3 regions of the Gynuella sp. genome follow, and region 2 is predicted to be linked to each of the others. Evidence: predicted binding sites of a transcription regulator. Region 2 holds the regulator's gene; each other region holds the start of a gene.

Region 1 (7,941 bases), on a different contig from region 2:
GGTCGCAGGCTCAACAGAGCATCATTGCACGTGCTAATGACCTTCTGGAGATCAGCCGGGGAGAGGGTTATCAAATACCCCTCAATTTTGACAGCTTTTATTGGGGTTCCAACAGCGTCATTGGTAATTTCATGATACTGCTGGGTCTGGCTTATGAGTTTACAGATAACCAGGATTACCTGAATGAGGTAGGCCGGGGATTGGATTATCTGTTTGGTCGTAACGCCCTTTCAAAATCTTACGTAACCGGTTACGGGCAAAATGCCACTAAACAACCACACCACCGTTTCTGGGCCGGCGCTCTGAATAATAATTACCCCTGGGCTCCTCCAGGTGCGCTGGCTGGCGGACCGAACTCCGGTCTTGAAGACGACGTCTCAAAAGATGCGGTAGATGGCTGCCAGTCCAGGCCACAAACCTGTTATGTCGATGACATTGGTGCTTGGTCCACGAATGAAATCACCATCAACTGGAACAGTGCATTATTCTGGGTACTGGCGTTCTACGACGAATATGCCCGTCAGGATACTGCTTTGAATCATGTCCCGGTCGCGAATGTAACCGTTACTCCTAAAACAGGCACAGCGCCTTTACGGGTCACCTTCGATGCCAGTGCGTCCACTGATGCCGATGGTGATGAACTGACCGCAACCTGGGATTTTGGAGATGGTACCAGTGGTGAAGGACTGGTCGTTGATCACCTTTATACCCAAACAGGCCGCTTTGGCTCAATTGGCGAAATCAGCGATGGCAATGGCGGCAAAGTTGGGGTTATTACCTTTATCGATATAACAGGTAGCCAGGGTAATACACTGCCTGTTGCTAAGTTTTCAGCGTCCACCAAAACCGGTCCGGCACCTTTGACGGTTCAATTTGACGGCAGCGAATCCTATGATAACGATGGTGATCCACTCACCTATCGCTGGCTGGTTAAAAACCAACAGGTCGGTACCTCGCCACAATTAAGCTATACCTTTACCGATGAGGGGCTATATTTTGTCGAACTGATTGTGAATGACGGCAAAGCTGACTCTGTCACCGCGATGACTACAATCAACGTCACTCCACCCGTGACAAGTGGTGATCTCAGCTGCACCTTAACGGCTAATAGCTGGAATAACGGTTACACTGCATCGGTTAAAGTGACTAACCAGGGAAGCACCACGTTAAACAGCTGGCAGGTTAATCTGCTGCTTCCTGCCGGGCATACCATCAGCAACACTTGGTCTGCCTCATTTGACACGACCCAATCCCCGATCGTCGTCAGCAATAATAACTGGAATGGCACACTGGCCCCAGGGGCTAGTGTAGAGTTTGGTTTTCAGGCCGGATTCACTGGCAGCTATACCGCTCCAAGCTGTCAATAACACGCATACCCAGCGGCAAGGACGCCGCTATTCAATCAGGGCCAAGGCTTTACTCGTTTGATCAACAATACTCTCCGCCCCCACCTCAGCACCACCTGTCTCTCAGTTATAACCACTACAACTCACAGCATAAACACGCAAACACTGGTTATTTGACCATATAGTCATCATCTGATTGAACCAATACACTGACGCGAGGTTTCCAAAAGATTTTCATCATAACGAAATCTGAATGGTGCAAGCTGTAACCTGCATATGGCGAACATTAAAGGATAATCCCATGAGTAGCCCGATAAACAAGACACTACAAAAAACGGCTCTGATGCTGGCAATCAGCATGATTGCAGCCGGATCTCAGGCAGACCTGATCATCAGTGAATACATCGAAGGATCGAGCTATAACAAAGCAATTGAACTGCAGAACACCGGTACCGAGGAGATCAATCTCAGTACATACAACCTGGAACTGTACAGTAACGGCAAAACCAGCCGGACGGCTTCGGTGAACCTGAATGGTTCACTCGCCGCCGGAGGCGTTTATGTACTCGCTAATGGCAGTGCCAGCAATGATATCCTGGCGGTAGCTGATCAAATCAGCAGTTCCGTCATCAATTTTAATGGCGATGACACTTTGATCCTGAAACAAGGTGAGGCCGTCATCGATTCATTTGGCCAATACGGCTATGACCCTGGCAGCCAATGGAACGTCAACGGCGTCTCAACCGCTAACGCCACCCTGCGCCGACACAGCAATATCACCAGTGGCGACACCAATCCTAACGACGAATTCGACCCTTCCCTGCAATGGGATGCTTATCCTCAGGATACCTTTGATGACTTGGGAGGCGGTTCTGATAATGGCGGTGGTAATAGCGGAACGGCAACGGAAGCACTTATCTCCGAAATTCAGGGTAGTGGCGCCAGTTCTCCCATGGTGGACGAACAGGTCATTGTAACTGCGGTGGTTGTGGCCGTTTACCAGGATGAACATTCATTCAATGGTTTCTTTATTCAGGAAGAAGATGCCGATCAGGATGGTGACGCGAGCACCTCAGAAGGTATTTTCGTATATTCCTCACAACCTGTTCAGGTAGGCGATCAAGTAAAAGTCACGGCCAAAGTGACCGAATATTTTGACCTGACTGAACTCACCGATGTCAGTGCTATCGAGGTACTGTCCAGCAATCAACCACTGCCAGCTACAACTATTATCAACCTGCCTCTCAGTTCGACTGATCAGCTGGAAGCGGTCGAAGGTATGCTGGTGGAATTTCCACAAACCCTGACCGTCAACGAAGTCTATCAGCTGGGCCGCTATGGCCAGATGCTGTTGTCACAGGGCCGTCGTTATCAGGGTACCGAAGTTGCCCTGCCGGGCGAGGATGCACTGGATGTGATTGCCAACAATGCACTGAACGTCATCAAACTGGACGATGGTTACTCCAACCAGAATCCGGTACCGGTCATTTATCCGGCTCCAGGCCTGTCAGCATTGAACACGGTCCGAATCGGCGACAGTGTCCCTGGCATTACCGGCGTTATCAATTACAGCTTCGGTGAATACCTGCTTGAACCCGTTGGCGAAGTCACATTTGACCCAACCAATCAAAGAACGTTGTCACCACAAATCGATTCTATGGCGAACCTTAAAATCGCCAGCTTCAACGTACTGAACTTTTTCAACGGTGATGGTCAGGGCGGTGGCTTCCCCACTTCCCGAGGTGCCGATAACGCAGAAGAGTTTCAGCGTCAGCTCGATAAATTGGTGCCCGCTCTGGTGGCCCTTGACAGTGACATCGTCGGCCTGATGGAAATTGAAAACGATGGTTATGACGAATACAGCGCCATCGCCACCCTGGTAGACGCATTGAACGCCGAGCTGCCAACCAATAAAGCCTACGCCTATGTTGACCCTGGTCTCAGCAATCTTGGCTCTGATGAAATAGCCGTCGGCATGATTTATCGCCCATCCAGTGTACAGCTGTTGTCCAGCGCAAAGCTGGATTCCAGCAACTCCGCTCTGGATCCAGATACGGGTGAACCGCTGTTTAACGACGGTAAAAACCGCACAGCATTAGCAGTCAGCTTCAAACATCTGGAAACCGATCAACTGCTTACAGTTTCGGTCAACCACCTGAAGTCCAAAGGTAGCGACTGCGTTAGCCTTGGCGACCCGGACCTGGGCGACGGTCAGGGTAATTGCAACCTGACCCGGACTATGGCCGCCGAAGCCCTGGCACAATGGTTAGAAGACAGCCCGACGGGTACCGACACTCCCATCACGCTCATCATTGGTGACCTCAACTCCTATGCCATGGAAGATCCGATTCGTACTTTGGAAAGTGCTGGCTTTAACAACCTCAAAAAAGCCAAGGGATTGCCGGGAGACTACTCTTATGTATTCAATGGTCAGTCAGGCTCTCTTGATCATGCCCTGGGCAATCAGGCAGCACTTGACGCAACTTTGTTAGTCACTGATTGGCACATCAATACCGATGAACCTGCGGTGCTGGACTACAACACCGATTACAAATATGACGGCCAGGCAGAAACACTCTACAACGCTGACCCCTATCGTTCTTCAGATCACGATCCAGTGATCATCAGCATGTCTTTAACGCCAGCCAATGAGCCGCCCATTGCACTGATCAGCCATTTTCGCATTTGGAACTGGCATATCTTTATCGCGGACAGCTTTGATCCCGATGGCCGGGTGGTGAAAAATCATTGGAACTTTGTGAACTGGGATGAATTTGACAGCTGGTTCGCCTTTGTTCCGGAGTCAGTGCTGAAGCGTAATCACGTCAACCAGATTATATTGACCGCAACTGATAACAACGGTGCCAGCAGCGAAGACACCCTAATGCTCAGCAATACTCACTCCGGGCACTATCACAAAAGAGATCATTCCCACCATTGATGACTGTCATTTGAACGGTATTGGTTAAGGGATTTTATCTTCGGGATGGCAACCAGCCATCCCACTACTCCCCTGGCGCAACAGACACCCAACCATCTTTTAGCAATCACAAATAATAACCAGTGTCATTTTTTTTTAATCAGTCTGACACACTACTTTCATTGCCCTTATCGAGAATGGGAAAAACCCATGACCATAGGGCCTGATCATGTCAAAACAATATTTCCGGACCATCTGGATCTCTGATACTCACCTCGGGAACAAAAATACTCAGGCAGGCTTGCTGGCCGACTTTCTCGATTCAACTGAATCCGAAAAACTATTCCTGCTCGGCGACATTGTCGATCTGTGGAAGATGAGCCAAAAAGGACATTGGCCCCAAGCGCACCAGGAAGTACTGAAAAAAATCTTCGATAAAGCCCGTTCAGGTACCGAAGTCATATATATTCCGGGAAATCATGACCCCTTCTTTCGCGAATTTAACGGCCTGGGAATCGGTCATATTTCCATCCATGAAGAATATATTCATCACACCGCAAATGGTCAGAAACTGCTGTTACTGCATGGTGACCGGTTCGACGAGGAAATCACCTGCGCGCGCTGGTTATTCCATTTTGCTGACTTTCTTTATGAATCTATCATCACGGTTAACCGCCACCTTAATCGCATCAGAGCCAGACTTAACAAGCCTTACTGGTCACTCTCGGGCGCATTGAAAATCCGTAGCAAAAAAGTTCGTTCATACATCACCGAATTTGAAAAGAAAGTCATTGCCTACGGCAAAGAACAAGGCGTTGATGGTGTCGTTTGCGGCCATATCCATCAACCCAAACTGGATCGGATCAATGGGCTGATCTACGCCAACGATGGTGACTGGCTGGAAAGCTGCTCAGCATTAGTGGAAACCACTGATGGAAAACTGCAACTGATGGACTGGAGCATCAATACGGTCCATCAACCACAACCGGCAACCGCATAGCACAGTACTATAGAAACCACATCGGACCTGAGCAATCAGGTCCGCCAACACCCGTTGCCCCCAGCAGCACACTCAGTACCAACGAAAGCCTATACCGCTCCCTACTACTCTCTCAGATAGCAACTCGACTCAGCCTTGAAAACAGGGTGAACAATAGATAGACCGATCACCAGCAAATACAGAAGAACCAGCCAAACATGACCACTAAGGGACAGGAAATAGGTGCTGCGGAGGTTTGCAGAAGCGTCTCAGAACATTGGGATTGGCTTCCAGATCGACCGACCTGGAAGCCAGACAGCAGGTTAAAAATTAATGGTGATACTGCGCTTTTCTTTCTCAGATTCAGGGCGCTCATGGTATTCGCCCGTCACCACCGGCTCCGCCAGAGGTAAAGACTGCTTGCGACTGGAATACTGCTCGATGATGGGTTCAACCAGCGTTGAGGTCAGGCCCGTCCAGCTAGGATCAGTTTTTTCGATACCGTCCTCACGATAACGATGCAATACCAATACTTGGTTGAATATACTGGCTTTTCCTTCCTGCAGAGTCACCTGCATATCAAACACATGCTTACTCTTGGAAAAGTGGAAATATTTCGGTGAGCTGGGAGTTTCACGCATCGCCCAGTCGGTAATGGTATAAGTACCAGCGTTCAGCTGTTTGACTTCTATCCACGGCTTGGAGGCATAAGGGTAAAGATCTACCGTAAACTCCTCTCCCTGACTGTCGCGCATAAATAGCAGGTAATTGATGTTCTGGGCGCCGCCCACTTCGTCATCAATTTGCAGCGGCACCAGCAGCCTGGCATCTCCAGTGGGAGTTTTGCCTGGCAAACCAGCGCATCCGGCCAGCGTTAATACGGCTGTCAGCAACAGACAGATGCGGTTCATATGAGTCATAGCATATCCTTGGTGTTATTGTTCTACGATGTTTTTTCTGTTTTGGTGGAGGATACAGCATCCTCCGACTGATCGGGATTGTCACTACCGGCTATTTCGACAACTTCGAAGTCTTCACCCTTCAACTCGGGTATATCAATTTTTTCAAAGTTTTTATCAAGCTTACCAAGCGTACTGCACATGTTATCCAGACGGGCATCCTGAGCATGCATGTGGTCCAGCATAGCTTTGATCGCGTGAGCAATTGGATCCGGCATTTCAGAGACACCATACGCATCAAACCCAAGGGCCTTGGCAATCTGAGCGCGCTTGGCATCAGCTTGTTCCTGTTCGGGTATTGGCGTTGGTGCTTTGATGATTCTGCCTGGAACACCCACAACCGTAGCGCCAGCCGGAACAGGTTTGGTGACCACCGCATTCGAGCCGACTCTCGCTCCTTCGCCAACGGTGAAAGGTCCAAGAATTTTGGCTCCAGCCCCAACAATCACATTGTTTTCCAGAGTCGGATGGCGTTTTCCAGGCTCCAGACTGGTACCTCCGAGAGTGACACCCTGGTAAATAGTGACATCATCACCAATTTCGGCAGTGCCGCCGATAACCACTCCCATCCCATGATCAATAAAGAAGCGACGACCAATTTTGGCTCCGGGATGAATTTCAATGCCAGTGAGCCAGCGTGCAAAAGTGGAAATCATCCGTGCCAGCCATTTGAAATCCCAACACCATAACTTATGACTCAACCGATGGAACAGAACTGCATGCAGGCCTGGATAGGTGGTCAATACTTCAAAAAAATTCCTGGCTGCTGGATCACGATGAAAGACGCTGCTTACATCTTCTTTGAGTCTGGAAAACATAATAGTTCCTTATTTTGGCTTGAGCTTCCCGGAGGCCGCTTTAATAGTCTGCTTCAAGATTCCACGTAAAATATTGACTTCCGTTGTGTCTGGTTCCGCCCGCAAATACAACCTGCGCAGGCGATTCATCAGAAGCTTGGGATTATTGGGATCAAGGTATTCGATATCAACCAGCGCCTGCTCAAGATGACTGAAGAAACCTTCCATCTGGGCATGGCTGGCAGGAGGCTCTTCCCTGACGGCAGACCACTGATAATCAACCTCTTCGGCCAGATACGCCATCCGCAACTCATAACTCAGTACCTGTACGGCTGACGCCACATTCAATGAACTGTAGTCCGGGTTCGCCGGTATGTGCAGGTGAGCATGACACTGAGCCAATTCATCATTGGTCAACCCGCTACGCTCGCGACCGAAAACCAGAGCGACAGTCTGCTGCTGTGACGCCACCGCCAGCGCCTTCTCAGCGGCCTGACGGGGATTCAGTAACGGCCATGGAAAACTACGGCTACGGGCACTGGCACCCAATACCAGAGTACAGTCACTGACTGCCTCAGCGAGGTTAGGCGCGGTACGGCATTGCTGCAACAGATCATCTGCCCCTGATGCCCGCGCCATAGAGACATCAGAAACCACTTCACATTGCGGATTGGCTAATACCAGATCGTTCAACCCCATGGTTTTCATGGCTCTGCAGGCAGACCCGATATTGGCACTCAGAGAAGTTTCAACCAGAACGATTCGAATATGAGCTAAGGCGTGCAACATGGTTCCCCAAAAACGATAAGTAGGCCTATTGTGCCTGTAGCGCTCAATCGAATACACCCCTACTATTTCAACCCACTTTTATGTAAACTCCGCCGCCACTTCATTAGTAGCTGTTTAACAACCAAAGTACCTTACCATGCAACCGACTTTA
Region 2 (7,941 bases):
TAAAAATCAGTCTGTTGTGGGGGTCGATATCCGTGACTTCGGTATTTATTCGAATGGTGGCATCAAGAATTTCCGACATTTTTCCTGGATCCGCCATGGTCAGGGTATTGGCGGTTTTTTCCTGGCTGATGGCATTGGACAACATGGGTTTGGAATAATTTCGACCATCGTCAGATGAAATGATGATCAGTTCCTGCTGCTTGTTGAGCTTGCGAAACTCCCTCGCCAGGCTGTACCCCGCGAGACCAGAGCCGATAATAATGATGGGTTTTGAGTTCGACATATCAACTCCTTACAGCTCGATCATTTCGAAGTCCTCTTTGCCAACTCCACAATCAGGGCAAGCCCAATCTTCTGGAATATCGCTCCAGGCGGTTCCAGGTTCAATCCCTTCTTCCGGTAAACCTTCGGCTTCATCATAAATGAAACCACAGACTATACATTGCCATTTTCTCATCACTTAACCCCCTATCGATTCTGCGGCCAAAGCTACTGAGCCTGTTTTGCAAAAGCAATAGCAGGGCTGTATTTCTCTACTAATTTCCTGGTATCGGTCACGCAAATTATCAACAAGTATAAGCATCAGATGATTCTGTTTCTGATAAACTGCGCAGCCATCATCAGTGTCCCAAGTTTGCGGTTTTGATCCCAATATTATGAATCAGGCTCTTAAATTACGGATTAATGCGTATATTGCGCTGACCCGTCTCAATCGTCCCATAGGAACATTTCTCGTTTTGTGGCCCACTTTATGGGCTTTGTGGCTGGCTGGTGGAGGGTTGCCGAAGATCTCCAATCTGCTGATTTTCATCACCGGTGTGGTGCTGATGCGCAGTGCCGGGTGTGCCATTAATGATTTCGCGGATCGAAATATTGATGGTCATGTTCAACGCACCCAGGCAAGGCCTCTTGCTTTAGGCATTATCAGGCATCATGAAGCTGTGATTCTGTTTGTGGTGTTGTGTCTGATTTCATTCGCTCTGGTGTTGATGACTAACCGGCAGACCGTCTACCTGTCGTTTGCAGGAGCAGCATTGGCATTCGCTTATCCATTTATGAAGCGCTACACCTATTTACCCCAGGTGGTGCTGGGGGCGGCTTTCAGTTGGTCGATTCCAATGGCATTTATGGCTGAAGCCGGGGAGCTGACATCAATTACCTGGCTGCTGTATACCGCCAATCTGCTATGGACAGTGGCGTATGACACTCTATATGCAATGGTTGACCGTGAGGACGATTTAAAAATTGGCGTGAAATCGACTGCTATTCTATTTGCCGAAGCCGATATTTTCGCAGTGGCAACTTTGCAGGGGCTGGCCTGGTTGACCTGGATACTGGTCGGTGTTCAGGCGGGGCTGGGACTATTCTACTACTTGGGCCTGTTGGTTGCTGGTGCTATGTTCTTCTGGCAGATCTGGAGTGTTCGCAATCGTGACCGCGACGCCTGTTTTAAAGCGTTTTTGCACAACAATTGGGTTGGAGCGGTTATTTTTGTGGGTATATTTCTGAACTTTCTATGACAGTCTATGAGTACCCATATTTGACACTGAGATGACAATTGTCACTAATTTGTCATAAAGGGGCAGTTTAATTTTGCCTGAGTCAAATTGAGTGAGATAGCTATGTCTGGAAAAACCATACTGGTCGTTGATGATGAGACCCCCATCCGAGAAATGATTGCCGCAGCGCTGGAAATGGCGGGTTATCACTGTATTGAGGCAGGTGATGCACAGGAAGCGATGTCAGTGGTAGTGGATCAGAAACCGGACCTGTTATTACTGGATTGGATGTTGCCTGGTTCCAGTGGCGTGGAAATCTGCCGGCGGTTAAAACGGGACCACCTGACAGCCGAAATACCGGTGATCATGTTGACGGCCAAAGGGGAAGAGGACCATAAAATTCAGGGGTTGGAGGCCGGTGCCGATGATTATATCACCAAGCCGTTTTCTCCCCGTGAATTGGTGGCGCGACTGAAAGCGGTATTACGCCGGGCTACCCCGCCTGGTGTGGAGGAGGCGATTGAAGTGAATGGCCTGAGGCTTGATCCAGGCAGTCATCGGGTCAGCTCAAATGGACAGGAAATTGAAATGGGCCCTACAGAGTTCAGGCTGCTACAATTCTTCATGAGTCATCAGGAACGTGCCTACACACGGGCACAGTTATTGGATCAGGTCTGGGGAGGAAATGTTTATGTGGATGAACGTACGGTCGATGTACATATTCGCCGCCTGCGCAAAGCCCTTGGTGACCAGTTGATGACCATGATTCAAACCGTACGTGGAACTGGCTACCGTTTTTCTGCAAAAATCAGCTGACTCCCAATTAGAATTGGATAACACTTTTCAATGATTAAAGATTATCGACGGCAGCATCTGACTTCTGTTGTTGCCATGGCTTTGGCCGTGATGTTGATTGGCGCCATTCTGGGCTATCCACTCATTGCCCTGCTGTTGTATCTGATCGGTTATGTCGCTTGGTCCATGTGGCAGCAGAACAAGCTGATCGAGTGGCTAAAACAAAAAGACACCACCGCAGAAAGTTTGCCGGACACCGACGGGCCGATGGGGATGGTATTTGATTATCTCTACGGATTATTACGTCGGCATCGTCTCGAAGTACACCGTCTCAATACCGTTATCAACCGATTCCAGACCTCCACATCTGCTCTTGAGGATGGGATTGTGATTGTGAATCAGGATGGCACATTGGAGTGGTGGAACGAAGCGGCTGGTGACTTGTTGAGTTTTCAGCCGCAGGACCGTGGCCAGCTGATTAACAACCTGATTCGCAGCCCTAAATTTCAAAAGTTTTTCCGCAATGCCGTTCCCCGTACCAAAGTGAATATTCCTGCTCCGAGACGCGAACATCTGACATTGCAGATTGCCATTACCATATATGGTGAAAACGAACGATTGCTATGGGTGCGTGATATCTCCCGACTGCGGCAACTGGAACAGATGCGCAAGGATTTTGTTTCCAATGCCAGCCACGAACTGCGTACACCATTGACGGTGCTGCAGGGGTATCTGGAAACATTTATTGATATGGGTGACGTGTTGCCAGAACGTATGCATCGGCCATTGCAGCAAATGCAGGCGCAGACCCGGCGCATGACCAATCTGGTCAATGATTTGATGCTATTGACCCGCCTTGATGGTGATGATGATCGTCGCGGAGACATGCAGGTACATGTAAGGCAGTTACTGGAAAGTATTGTTGAGGATGCGCAAGCCCTCAGTGGAGATAAACACCATCAGATAGAGCTCGATATCGAAACTGAAGCTGACCTGATGGGAGATCCGAATTCATTACGCTCCGCGTTTTCCAACCTAGTGTTCAATGCTGTGCACTATACTCCGGAAACCGGCCATATTCTCGTTTCATGGCGTCAGGATGAACGGTTTGCTTATATGAGCGTCAAAGACAGCGGTATTGGTATCGAAGCTCGTCACATTCCGCGTCTGACGGAACGTTTTTACCGGGTTAATGTTAGCCATTCTACAGCGACAGGAGGAACTGGCCTGGGGTTGGCAATCGTCAAGCATGCGCTGCAAATCCACGACGGTACATTGGATATTAGCAGTGAGGTTGGTAAAGGCAGCACATTTACCTGTCGCTTTCCTGTGAAGAATCTCTATCAACAACAGGAAGAGCAGCTGGCTGAGGAATAGTGGCTGGCTGTACTACTTAACGTACGGCTGCAATATATTTGGATAAAAACCCGAGTTTGTCCGGATCATCATCGACATATTTCAGTGATACCAGTAACTGGTCACAGGACATGTCTTTTTCCATCGCCGATATAGACACAATAAAACAGTTCATGCGTGCCACTTCTTCCGATTGGTCCGGCAGCTGAATATCGACGACAGCCTGATCAAAGACAATGGGAACCAGCTCTGCTCTGGGGATCTGCAGTAAGATTTCGACCAGATTGATATCGCGAATCACCGCAGTCACTGAATTGTGAGCTACTCGCAATTGTGCGGCACCTTTATTCCCCGACCGGCTTCTTGCCTTCACCGCAGCCTGTTTGCGCACCAGTTTTTCGGTGGCTGAATGGACTGCCAGAACACTGGCAGAGCCAGTGTTAGTTGAAGGTTTAGGAGGAGTAATTGAGGCTGCACCGAGCAGGTTCTGAGCCGAATCCTTGAACAACCCTTTAGGGTCATTACTCTGAGGCGCTGCTGTTGCGCTTTTTCCGCCGCCATTGAGTAATTCCTGGATATAATCCTTATGATTACGACTCAGGGCTTTGAGGATTTTTTTGAGTAATTGATCGTTGCTGAAGGGCTTGCCAATGTAATCACTGACACCGGCTTCTACTGCCTGTACAACGTTTTCTTTGTCACCACGGCTGGTAACCATGATGAATGGGGTTTTCTGCAGGTTATCCCGGTCCTCATATTCACGCAGCCAGGTTAACAATTGCAGGCCGTTCATTTCCGGCATTTCCCAATCGCATAAGATCAGGTCATAGGCATTTTTGGCAATCAGGTTTTGAGCTTTTTTGCCGTTGATTGCTTCATCAAGGCCAAGATCCGGAAAGAATCCGCGTAAAGTACGTTTTATCAGATCTCGTATAAATGCGGCATCGTCGATGCTCAGAATATTGATTCGGGCCACTCGATATTCCTGTGATTGTTTGGACTACTCTTCATCAGCATAGCAGCGATTTTGCTCAATTGCTGAATATCGATCGATCCAAAGATGTGTTGCTGCGACCACTGTCACGGGAATCACGAGAAAATTCAGTACGGGTACCAGAGTGGCTATTAACACCACAGAACCAAATCCCAGTGAGCGCAGTTTTTGCTGCCACAGCAGTTGTCGTGTGTCTTCGAATGAATGGCCGAGAATGTCCGCTGGATAATCAAGATATTGCAGGGCGGCCATCCAGGCAGAAAATAGCAACCACAAGAACGGAGCAGCAAGATTAAAACCCGGAATGAATGTGAAGATCAGTAATACCAAGGCGCGCGGCAGATAGTAGGCCAGTTTGGAAAATTCTCTGGCCACAGTTTTTGCCATCAAGGGCAACCAGTTTTTCCAATGTGCGAGATTTGAGTTTGTATTGATATTCGCCTGATCGATAATTTTTTCTGCCAGCAGACCACTGAACGGCGATGCTAACAAGGTTCCAAATATTGCGAATCCGAGTAGCCATAAGGGCAACAGGAAAACAATCAGCGAACCAATGAGCAGATTTTCAAGCCATTTTCTTGCTCCACCCAGCCAATCTGGCAGCCAGGATATCAGTGGCAGCAACAGGTGATCATCAATCATCTGCGTGAAGTACCAGACCAGTACACAGATAGACAGTGTGTTGATCAGCAGAGGAATGATCCAGAAGCGCTTCAGTCCGGGTGTCATTAACCAGCGAAAGCCGGCAAGCCAGTAGTGGACAGAATCAATAAAAGGAGTGTGTTTCAGAGCCATGGTAAAGCAGAGTGAATCCATCAAAGAGGCAGGAGACTAATCAAGATTATCTTAATTAGCAAAACAAAACCGCGGCTCAGAAACTCTCTGTTAATTGTCCAACAGCTGTACTCGTAATTTGAGTTTGTCCGGGTGCAATACCATACGAGCATAACGCAGACTTTTATAGCGCATATCCAACACCAGGGATTTGCGTAACTCCGCAATATCACTCTCTGGACACCGGGCACCAAACACCACATTAGTGAGTGTGTTTCTGGTTAATGTGAGTCCTTTGGCCTGAAACTGTAGTGGTTTAAGCAGCCGCCATTCCTGTTCGGACTGCATTTCGGGAGGCAGAGACAGACATCCGGGAAATGGCGTATCAGTAGTGGCGGTAATGTGACGATCCTGCTCATAAACAACAGGCCTAAGCATGACTGGTTCAGATTGTTTCGACGCAAAGGCAGAACTCTGACTGTTTAACTGTAGTGCCAGGCCGAGATGGTGATTACCCCGATACTGCCACAGACCAAAATGCTCGAGTGGCTGAAAAAGTGATAGCGTAGCCAGCTTTTTCCATTGCTCCGGATATTTTTTGGGAGGGTTGTTTGCGACTGATTTACGTTTGAGAGCGGATTCGATATCTGTTCGTTTTGTCTCAGATTGCTGGCAAAAATAGTCAAAACTCACTGCGCTCTGCAAAAGCTCTGGCAACTGTGTGTATTGTCTGTATAGCTCCTGCCGATAGTGTTCTTCGGAAACTGTTTGCTGAGGATCGTCAAATGGGTGATTTTGTAAGAAAGGATTCTGGTTTAAGGTTTCTGTTTCTAATGGTATAGACCCTTTCCTGAGTATCGCCAGGCCGGCGTCAAAGCTACAAAAAAATGTCAAAACCTCAGGCATTTGTTTCATAAGTGTATTCGTCTCGTTCGTTTGTAGGATATATCTTACAAAACTGTCAGTGATTGCTGTTTGTGTACGTTGTTTTCAAGACAAATGATGACAGCTTGAGTACCGCCCCCCCATGAATACTGGCTTTACCAGAATAGTAGAGATTTCAGGTCACCTGTACCCGGTTTTTGTAACCCCCTGAACCCGAATGCTTTTGGTATAGTTTCTCTCGTTGACGGGACAGCAACAAAGGACAAGCACACCATTGACGGAGTGCTCTGCAACGGAAGGCACCACATTGGAAGTATAGCGGCAGGAGCTGCACACCAGGGAGGTGTGATTTCGGGATGAATGAAAAGGACTCGGGTTTGGCAGGAGCCACAACTTAAGGATGAGTGTTTAGGAAGGATTCGACAGGACAAGGATCAGGAACGGCAGGAGCCAGCATTCAGGATGAATGGTTAGGAAGGATTCGACAGGACAAGGATCAGGAACGGCAGGAGCCAGCATTCAGGATGAATGGTTAGGAAGGATTCGACAGGACAAGGATTAGGAACGGCAGGAGCCGACATTCAGGATGAATGGTTAGGAAGGATTCGATAGGACAAGGATCAGGAATGGCAGGAGCCAGATTAAGGGACCGTAGTACTAAAGGACATTGGATTGCAAAGGATCAGCGATAGGACGTCAATTGCTAATGACTCGCTCTGGGGCGGTATGCCGACCGCCCCTTCTCATTTCCCTTCGTGAACATCTTCGTAGTTTTGCATTGACTTAGAGCCCTGCCTTCCCGATAAGGCCAGTTTACGGGTGATCTCAACTATGGCAGACCACTTATCGTCACACCATTCCGGGGCTAGCAAGCTGTCGGACCTGGCTTTGGCGCTGACCCGATGATAAACGATATGTTCTGGTGTTCTCTGGATTAGGTCGACGGCAGCATTAACATATTCCGGTAAAGTTAATGTTTTTAATCGACCTGATCGCCAAGTCCGTGCCATGGCGCTTCCCTTTACCACATGCAGTGGATGTAGTTTCAATCCATCAACACCGGTTGCGATGACTTGAGATAGGGTTTGTCGATAATCGTTCTGATTTTCTCCGGGTAAACCCACAATCAAATGGCAACAAATTTTCAGGTTGTGCTCTCGGGCGCGCGCTGTTGTCTGCTGATAGCACTGAAAATCATGGCCTCGGTTGATTCGTTTAAGTGTCTGATCGTGAGCGCTTTGCAGCCCCAGTTCCAGCCAGACCTCCTTCCCCTGCCGCTGATAATCTGCCAGCATTTTGATGACCTCATCACTGACACAATCAGGACGTGTACCGACACAAATACCAACGACATCTTCACTGGCGAGGGCTTGTTGATACATGCGTTTCAGGTAGGCTGTTTCGGCATAAGTGTTACTGTATGCCTGAAAATAGGCTAGGTAGCGAATATTACGATGTTTGAGTTCCTGCTTTCGCAACGTCAGTTGTTCGGCAATCGACAAATGCTGTTGCTGTGCGGCAACAAATGAGTCGACATTGCAAAAGGTACATCCGCCACGGCCAATGGTGCCGTCACGGTTGGGACAGGTGACGTTGGCATCGATCGTCAGCTTTCTGATCTTACTGCCAAAACGCGTT
Region 3 (7,941 bases), on a different contig from region 2:
AAATTGCCAGAATGCCATACAGTTTGAACCTGAACTCTGCGGCATAGCGACGTTTCAGGTTCGCATCGTTAATCTTAGGTTTTGCGGAAGGGGTGGCAGTCGTAGTCATTAATCGTATTGCTCCCGATATTTACGAACGATGTACAAGGCGTAGACATTGAGCGCCAGAGTAACGGTAAATAATGTAATGCCCAGGGCGAAAGCCACCAGCGTTTGAGGGGACGTGAACTCATTGTCTCCGGTTAGCTGGTTAACGATCTTAACGGTGACGGTGGTCATCGGTTCAAAGGGGTTCAGGCTTAGTCTTGCGGCCACGCCGGCGGCTAATACCACGATCATGGTTTCGCCGATGGCTCTTGAGGCTGTCAGCAACAATGCCCCGACAACTCCCGGTAGGGCAGCCGGCAGGATGACCTTGCGCATGGTTTCCGAACGGGTAGCGCCCAGCCCCAGGGAGCCGTCCCGCAGGGACCGTGGGACTGCGGTAATGATGTCGTCGGACAGCGAAGAGACAAAGGGGATTAGCATAATGCCCATAACAATACCGGCGGTGAGTACGCTTTGTGCCTGAATAAAGGGCATTACCTCACCGGTGGCCAGATTGTTCAGGTTGCTGCTGAGATCACGAAAAAAAGGTCCAACGGTGACCATGGCAAAAAAACCATAAACAATAGTAGGAATACCCGCGAGGACTTCGAGCAGAGGCTTAACAGTTGAGCGAACTTTCGGAGTGGCGTATTCGGCCATATAAATAGCCGAGTAAAGACCAACCGGCACCGCAAACAACATAGCCACCAAAGCGATATATAGTGTGCCTGCCAACAATGGAATCAGGCCGTATTGACCAACTGCATTGGGATTGTCTGCGGCTGCAAAACGAGGATCCCAGACGGTACCGAAGAAAAACTCATGCAGCGGCACCATGCCAAAAAAGTGGATGGTTTCGCTGATCATCGACAGAACGATGCCTACCGTTGTCAGAATGGCGATCATAGATGCGAGTAATAAGGCACCTAGCATGACCAGTTCGACCCGGTTGCGGGCGCGAAGTGATGGTTTGAGCGTGGCAATCGAGGCAATCAGCCCGGCCAGAGCGATCAAAATGACCACCACGGTCTGGACGTTACGAGTGTTTTTCTCCCAATGATTCAACTTGGTCGCAAGGTCGACCATGTAGGTTTGACCTGCACTTGCCAGCACCACGCCGTGTTGTTGCAGAATGGGTTGCAGGTTAGCGACATCTTTGTTGATCTGATCCTTTTCATCTTCATTGATGAGGTCCAGACCGGTGGCAATTGAATAAATGGAATTCAGTATCAGACTTCGCTCAGCATCGGAGGTATTCTGTTTCAGTTCTTCAGGCAGAGCGCCAGAGAGTTTATTGTTGATAATGGTGGGTGCGACAGAAGCCCATAACATCAGCACGATAACGGCAGGTAGAAACGTTGCCAGAGCAATATAAGAGCCGTAATAGCCCAGGCGGGAATGAAGTTTGGATAATCGCCCCTCAACAATGGCAGAGGATTTCCTCCTTCCCCAGGCATAGCCAATAACCGCTAGCGCTAATAATACAAGTAGAAGACTGGATATATTCACCAAGGCCTCCTCAGGATCAGACTCCACATCGGCAACATTATTCGGACCCTCAGAACTTCAAAAATAGACGTCTTAGAAAAAAAATGCAGGGCAACATAGTCGCCCTGCAGCTAAGATTCAACTTTTTTATTGAATCACTGTGTCATCAAAGAGTCTTGCCGGCTTTAAAGTCTGCACGAACGGCTTTACGCTCGTTGGCGGGTGCTGCGACCAGACCATATTCAGCCAGAGGAGAGTCTGGTCCGACCATGGCGTCGGAGATGAAATATTCAACATATTCTTTCAGACCGGCGATGGCACCCAGATGCTTTTTCTTCACATAGAAGTACAGCGGTCTTGATACAGGGTATTTGCCGGAAGCAATGCTTTCTGTGGAAGGCACGATACCGTTAACAGTTGCCACTTTCAGCTTGTCAGTGTTGTTTTCATAGAAGGCCAGACCAAAAACGCCCATGCCTTGTTTGTTGGCATCGATGCGAGCCAGTGTTTCTGTGTAGTCACCATCGATATCAACTGCGCGACCATCTTTACGAACTGCGTAACATGCTTTCTTGGCGGCTTTCTTGTTCATGCCAGCGCCCACGTAAAGGTCGTAAGCACCAGTGGCTTTACAACCGGCTTCCAACAGCTTGGTTTCGAATACTTCACGAGTACCGTGTTTCTCACCGGGGATATAGGCAGTGATATCCCATGATGGGAATTTGCTGTTTACGTCAGACCATTTGGTATAGGTGTTGTTAACCATTTTACCGTTTGAAGGCACTTTGGCCGCCAAAGCAAGATAGATATCTTTTGGACTGATAGCGAAATCAGGACCGTTGATATCTGTAGCAAATACGATTCCGTCGTAACCGATACGGATTTCCTGAATTTCGGTAACGCCCTTCTCTGCGCAGACTTTTATTTCAGAATCTTTGATTTTGCGAGAGGCGTTGGCGATATCAATGGTATTCAGATCAACACCTTTACAGAACTCTTTGAGACCAGCACTGGAACCACCCGACTCAACAACAGGAGTCTTGAAGTTAGGGTAGGTTTCGCCAAAATTTTCGGCTACGATTTTGGCGTAAGGCAGAACGGTGGATGACCCTGCAATCTGAATCTGATCGCGGGCAGTGGCGTGACCGGCTAACGCAAGCGATGCAACCAGAGTTGCTGCTGTTAAAGTAATTGATTTCATAACTGATCCCATTGTTAGAATATGTGCTAATTCGTATGGCTGTGGCGCTCATACCGCTACTACGGGAGTTAAGGTAAAAAACATTTGTGACACTTTCATGACAACTATAACAAATGATTGAATGTCTGTCGGTTCTGACCGACTGGTACTGGAAATAATGAGAAAAGTCGAAATTCGGGTATTTGTCAAAGTCTGGAATAACGGTACAAATGTTTAAAAAAATTGCCTTTTATGACTGATTTGTGACTGTCAAAGTGGCTTGAAATGGTAAATCTGATACTTTGGCAGACAGAATAAGAATTTAATTGTGGTTTTAAATTTAAGGATACATTGTGACTGAAGATGAGCTTGATCCGGTTCCGGTCGGAGAATTGATATTGCGTGTAACAGCCATGCCCAAAGATGCCAATGCCTGTGGTGACATCTCTGGAGGCTGGCTGGTCACTCAAATGGATGCAGCCGCAGCGATTGCGGCAGGTCGTCTGGCAAAAGGCAGAACGACCACGATGGCTATAGGTGAAATGTCATTTGTCAGACCGGTGAAGATTGGTTCGGTAGTGTGCTGTTACGCCAAAATCGTCCACATTGGCAGAAGCTCCATTCGCATCAATGTGGAAGTCTGGAGCCGTATGCCGGAAGATGAAGTCAGACAGAAAGTGACGGAAGCCGAATTTGTATATGTTGCCATAGACGCTGATCGTCGCATTCGAGCATTGCCGAAGGACTAATCTTTCGGTGATTAACCCGGCGGTGAAGGTTGCCGGGTTAATATGACGCATAATTGTCCGCAGGTTAAGCGGTTTCAAAATCCCTTATCGGTCTTAGGGATGTTGAGTCATCACGCTACTCAGGGGTGGTCCAGTTTTTCGAGATCTGCTTCAATTTCAGCGATTTTATTGGTAACCACTTTTTCGAGGTGGCGCAGGTCTTTAAGAATCTTGGATTTCAGGTCTTTGTGAGTGCTACCGAATCGTTCAATCTGGTCCAATTCTTCCATAACGTATCGGAGAGAGGGGGCGATTTCAGAAAATTCCTCCATGTCTCCTGTACCGCCATCCACTTTTACACGTTTGTGCTGGCGTGGATATTTAAACTTCTCGCTACGGGCAAACAACTCTCCCTTGCGCTTGTGATAATAAATTTTCAAAATATCGTAGTCCGATTCCGTTCGCAGGGTATATTTTTCGATTGAATCGACGTCTTCTATCCCCAGGGCTTTTAAACTTTCGTAGGCCATCCACTTTTCTCCAAACCGTTTACTGTCGTGTTTATTAATTGTTTGTGCGTTAATGTGTTATGCATGCTTTCACATGCTATCAATTTGATTATTGTGCTTTGCTGAATAATTACCAACACTAATAATACAAGCTGTAAAAACCTGATTTGTCAGCTTTTATTGCCGAAATATTTTTATGACTATACAGGCATGTGAGCTGTATCAACCTTAATGCCTTAATAATGAATGGAACGTTTTAAATTCGCAGATGCAAACAATTGAAGTACTCCAGACATTGGGAATTGAGCCGCGGGAGAGCCGCATTTATTTTGCGTTGTTGGAATATGGGCCAGCCTCTATCAGGGATATTGCAGACAAAGCGCGTCTGAATAGAGGAACCGCGTATGAGCTGCTGAAAAAGATGCATGACAAAGGCATTGTCAGTTATTTTCCGCGCGGTAAGCGCAAGTTTTTCAGTGCCGAACCCCCTGCCAGATTGCTTGATCTGGCAGAACAGCAGCAACGAAATGTACATACCGCAATACAGCAATTGCAGAGTCAGATTATTCCTGCGCTCAACTCGCTGAAGCCAGAGCAGGTTAATACCAATGTTCACTACTATGAAGGTGATGACGGATTGGAGTTGGTGCTTAAGGATATTCTCAATACCGTCGCTGCCACGCCGGATAAACAATATTGCGTGTTTTCAACCAAGTTAATCCGAAACTTTCTCTATCGCCCCTTTCCCAACTACACCCGCCAGCGGGTTAGGGCTGGTATCAAGGTACGGGTAATTGCCATAGGCGACGGTGGTGAAAACGCAGAGTTGTCGGAAAGAAAGTGGATAAATCTGGGAGGGTTGGGAGAAGCTGCTGCATATATCGCAATTTATCCCCCCAAGCTGGCAATGATATCGCTCAGTCAGGGAGATATACCAACGGCGACGGTGATCGAGTCGGCACCGCTGGTCACAACTCAGCAGTTGCTGTTTGACACTCTGTGGGAGCGCCTTTAAAGCACTTTATTGGGCGAAGAACGGTGCCCAGTTCATATCTCTGAAGGCAAGGGAGTAACGGATACCGACAGATACCGCCAAATAGGTATCAATCGTGTCAACGTCGTCACCGAAGACATTAATATCAAGTGCTCTGACTTTGCCATACACAGCTACCCGAGGAGTGATGTAATAGTTGCCTTGATAATAAGGGGTAATGGTCAGATAGCTTTTGCTGTCACCCTGGTCAGGAGAGATGTTATACAGTGAGGCATCAGCACCCACTTCGTGTACTAGTCCGGATACGGCAGCATGGTTGTAAGGCAGGCGATATACCGCACCTCCCTGAACACCGACTTTGGTCCAGTCGTCATGTGATTCAAGAATAGCTCCACCACTGATACCCAGTTCATGGGAGAGGTTGAACAACACACCTGGGTCGGCGTAGAAAACGCTGTCGTTATCGTTGGATTCAATATTGACTGATCCTTGTAATGCAAAACCGCCTGGCTCGAAGTTCTCTCCCAGATTAGCCGTCATGCCAAATGCAGACAAAGACGTTAGCGCAAAAGTAGTAATTACTTTTTTCATTTTAATATCCTGTTTGTGGTTTTCCTGAAGGTTTCGTGCTTGCACCTGCCCGCAGGCCATACGGAAAGATGCTGGTATGAGAAAACATGGTATAAGGCTTGTTTCCATGGTTCCGAGTAACCAGTCAGATACTGGGAAGTCAGAATGACTTAATGGAAATAACCGAATTCGAAATCAATGCTGATGCCTGGGCCGGAAAGATCATCGGCAGAAATACCTTCATGATCGGGTTCCGTTGACAGTCGATAAAAGGCGCCGACGCCTACCTGCAGAAAATCGGTTACGTTGAATTCTGCTCCGCCATACAGTTCACCCAGCAGTACGCTGTAGTTCTTGTCACCTTTAACTCTGTTGTCGTCCAGAATGGTAATATTGCCAGCTCCTAACAGGCACTCGCTTTTCCAGTGCACGAGTTTTTCCGGTTGATAGGTGTATCCCAGAATCAGGCCACCATAAACAAAGGTGTAGTCTTCAGAATCCGCGATCGAAACTGGCTCTAACATACCGTACCCGGCACCACCTATATAAAAAGCATGGATATCGTTACCAAAAACGGTACCGCCTTTGGCGCCCAGCATGAAACGGCCATCGCTGCCTATTTCCGCGTATTTTAGTTGGGGGCCGCCAAACCAGCTGGTATTGGAGGGAGTTGAGAAGAAAGAGTCTCTACCGTGGCATAAGAAAGACAGCAATAGAAGGCCAATAACGGAAATGATTCTGAATGTCATATTGTTTAATCGTTATATCTAAACCGGTAAAGTCGGGTGAACGTTAGCAGAATCGGCTGTCAGGCTAGAAGTGGGCCGAGGATATTTTCATGGATGATTCAGTCTTTGTTCAAGTTGTTCAACCTGTTTGTTAAGTTGTTCAACTTTTTCGCGGGTTTTCATTAACACCTTCTGCTGAACCTCAAAATCCTCCCGGCTGACTAAATCCAGTCTGCCAATCAGGCTTTGTAGTAATGAAGACATGTTGTTTTTCAGATCCTGACCAGAACCCTCCATCAATTTACCCGCTTTGGCAGTGAAATCTGTAATCAGGTCATCAGGTATGTTCATAGATAGTTCCTTAAATGAGTGTTCATGGTGCTTCGATAAGAGCGCACTGCACCGTTATGGTGCTAATAATGTCGCTTTGATCTCTGTGATCACCGTCACGATCCGGCCAATCCGTTGATTTTACTGGCATATTTGGATTGGCACAGTAGCTGCAATTTGACCTCCGTGAGTAGCGATACCGTTGAATTCGTGCACTTCAAGCAATCAATGTTGTTGGAGGTTGCATAGTTAACCGGTCCGGCCAAGCGCACTTGTCCGTGTAGCTTCCGGTCAATAATAACTTGCAGGAGAAACAAATTATGAAGCTCGTGTCAGCCATCATCAAGCCATTTAAGCTCGATGACGTCCGCGAGGCGCTATCCGAGATTGGGGTACAAGGCATCACCGTTACTGAAGTGAAAGGATTTGGTCGTCAGAAAGGGCATACGGAATTGTATCGGGGAGCAGAGTATGTGGTCGATTTTTTACCAAAGGTCAAATTAGAAATCGTGGTTTCTGATGCCCTGGTAGATAGCGCTGTTGAGTCGATTACGAAAGCAGCAAACACAGGAAAGATCGGTGATGGGAAGATCTTCGTTTCAGATGTGGAACAGGTCATCCGTATCCGGACTGGTGAAACTGGCGAAGACGCCATCTAAGCAGAAAAAGAATTAGGAGACTTAGGATGGAAGAATTATTTCCGATTAAATACGCCCTGGATACTTTTTATTTTCTGGTAATGGGTGCACTGGTAATGTGGATGGCTGCGGGCTTTGCCATGCTTGAGGCAGGTCTGGTTCGTAGTAAAAATACAGTAGAAATTCTGACCAAAAATATCGTGTTGTATGCAATTGCCTGCATCATGTATCTCGTTTGCGGCTATTCCATTATGTATGGAAGTGCCGGTTATTTTCTTTCCGGAATCATGGGAAGTGGTGTTGATGGTGGCAGTACCTATGCTCCGTCTGCTGATTTCTTTTTCCAGGTTGTGTTTGTCGCTACGGCTATGTCGATTGTATCCGGTGCGGTTGCTGAGCGCATGAAATTGTGGGCGTTCCTGGCATTTGCCGTGGTTATGACTGCATTTATTTATCCGATGGAAGGCAAGTGGACCTGGGGTGCCAGTTCTGTCTTCGGCATGTATTCGTTGATGGGCGATGACGGTTTGGGCTTTAAGGATTTTGCTGGCTCAGGCATTGTTCACCTGGCGGGTGCGTCTGCTGCCTTGGCAGGTGTTATGCTGTTGGGTGCCCGTAAAGGTAAATATGGCAAAAATGGTGAAATCAACGCGATTCCTGGTGCCAATCTGCCACTGGCGACACTCGGT

What was found. Region 2 encodes PhoB, which activates phosphate uptake and scavenging genes when phosphate is short. Its sites were predicted from a motif close to TGTCATANNNNTGTCANA; they were not measured.
Region 1: a site for PhoB is predicted at 4,411-4,428, ahead of ACQY6I_RS11180 (UDP-2,3-diacylglucosamine diphosphatase). Genes of this name have one in related genera too.
Region 3: a site for PhoB is predicted at 2,862-2,879, ahead of ACQY6I_RS23080 (PstS family phosphate ABC transporter substrate-binding protein). Genes of this name have one in related genera too.

The regions. Positions count from the first base shown of each region.
Region 1 covers NZ_JBNKSF010000029.1:10,355-18,295, forward strand. Annotated here, with positions in the region: gene ACQY6I_RS11170 (glycoside hydrolase family 9 protein) at 1-1,367, shown strand, start outside; gene ACQY6I_RS11175 (ExeM/NucH family extracellular endonuclease) at 1,648-4,287, shown strand; gene ACQY6I_RS11180 (UDP-2,3-diacylglucosamine diphosphatase) at 4,496-5,266, shown strand; gene ACQY6I_RS11185 (hypothetical protein) at 5,569-6,165, opposite strand; gene cysE (serine O-acetyltransferase) at 6,189-7,022, opposite strand; gene ACQY6I_RS11195 (RNA methyltransferase) at 7,032-7,790, opposite strand; gene ACQY6I_RS11200 (inositol monophosphatase family protein) at 7,927-7,941, shown strand, end outside.
Region 2 covers NZ_JBNKSF010000027.1:212,994-220,934, reverse strand. Annotated here, with positions in the region: gene ACQY6I_RS10810 (FAD-dependent oxidoreductase) at 1-283, opposite strand, end outside; gene rd (rubredoxin) at 293-457, opposite strand; gene ubiA (4-hydroxybenzoate octaprenyltransferase) at 657-1,520, shown strand; gene phoB (phosphate regulon transcriptional regulator PhoB) at 1,623-2,315, shown strand; gene phoR (phosphate regulon sensor histidine kinase PhoR) at 2,346-3,671, shown strand; gene ACQY6I_RS10785 (response regulator) at 3,688-4,626, opposite strand; gene cysZ (sulfate transporter CysZ) at 4,651-5,439, opposite strand; gene ACQY6I_RS10775 (hypothetical protein) at 5,530-6,111, opposite strand; gene ACQY6I_RS10770 (TIGR01212 family radical SAM protein) at 7,047-7,941, opposite strand, start outside.
Region 3 covers NZ_JBNKSF010000061.1:9,980-17,920, reverse strand. Annotated here, with positions in the region: gene pstA (phosphate ABC transporter permease PstA) at 1-109, opposite strand, end outside; gene pstC (phosphate ABC transporter permease subunit PstC) at 109-1,596, opposite strand; gene ACQY6I_RS23080 (PstS family phosphate ABC transporter substrate-binding protein) at 1,742-2,776, opposite strand; gene ACQY6I_RS23075 (acyl-CoA thioesterase) at 3,109-3,504, shown strand; gene ACQY6I_RS23070 (DUF3461 family protein) at 3,624-4,013, opposite strand; gene ACQY6I_RS23065 (TrmB family transcriptional regulator) at 4,261-5,007, shown strand; gene ACQY6I_RS23060 (hypothetical protein) at 5,014-5,577, opposite strand; gene ACQY6I_RS23055 (hypothetical protein) at 5,727-6,305, opposite strand; gene ACQY6I_RS23050 (accessory factor UbiK family protein) at 6,393-6,635, opposite strand; gene ACQY6I_RS23045 (P-II family nitrogen regulator) at 6,935-7,273, shown strand; gene ACQY6I_RS23040 (ammonium transporter) at 7,300-7,941, shown strand, end outside.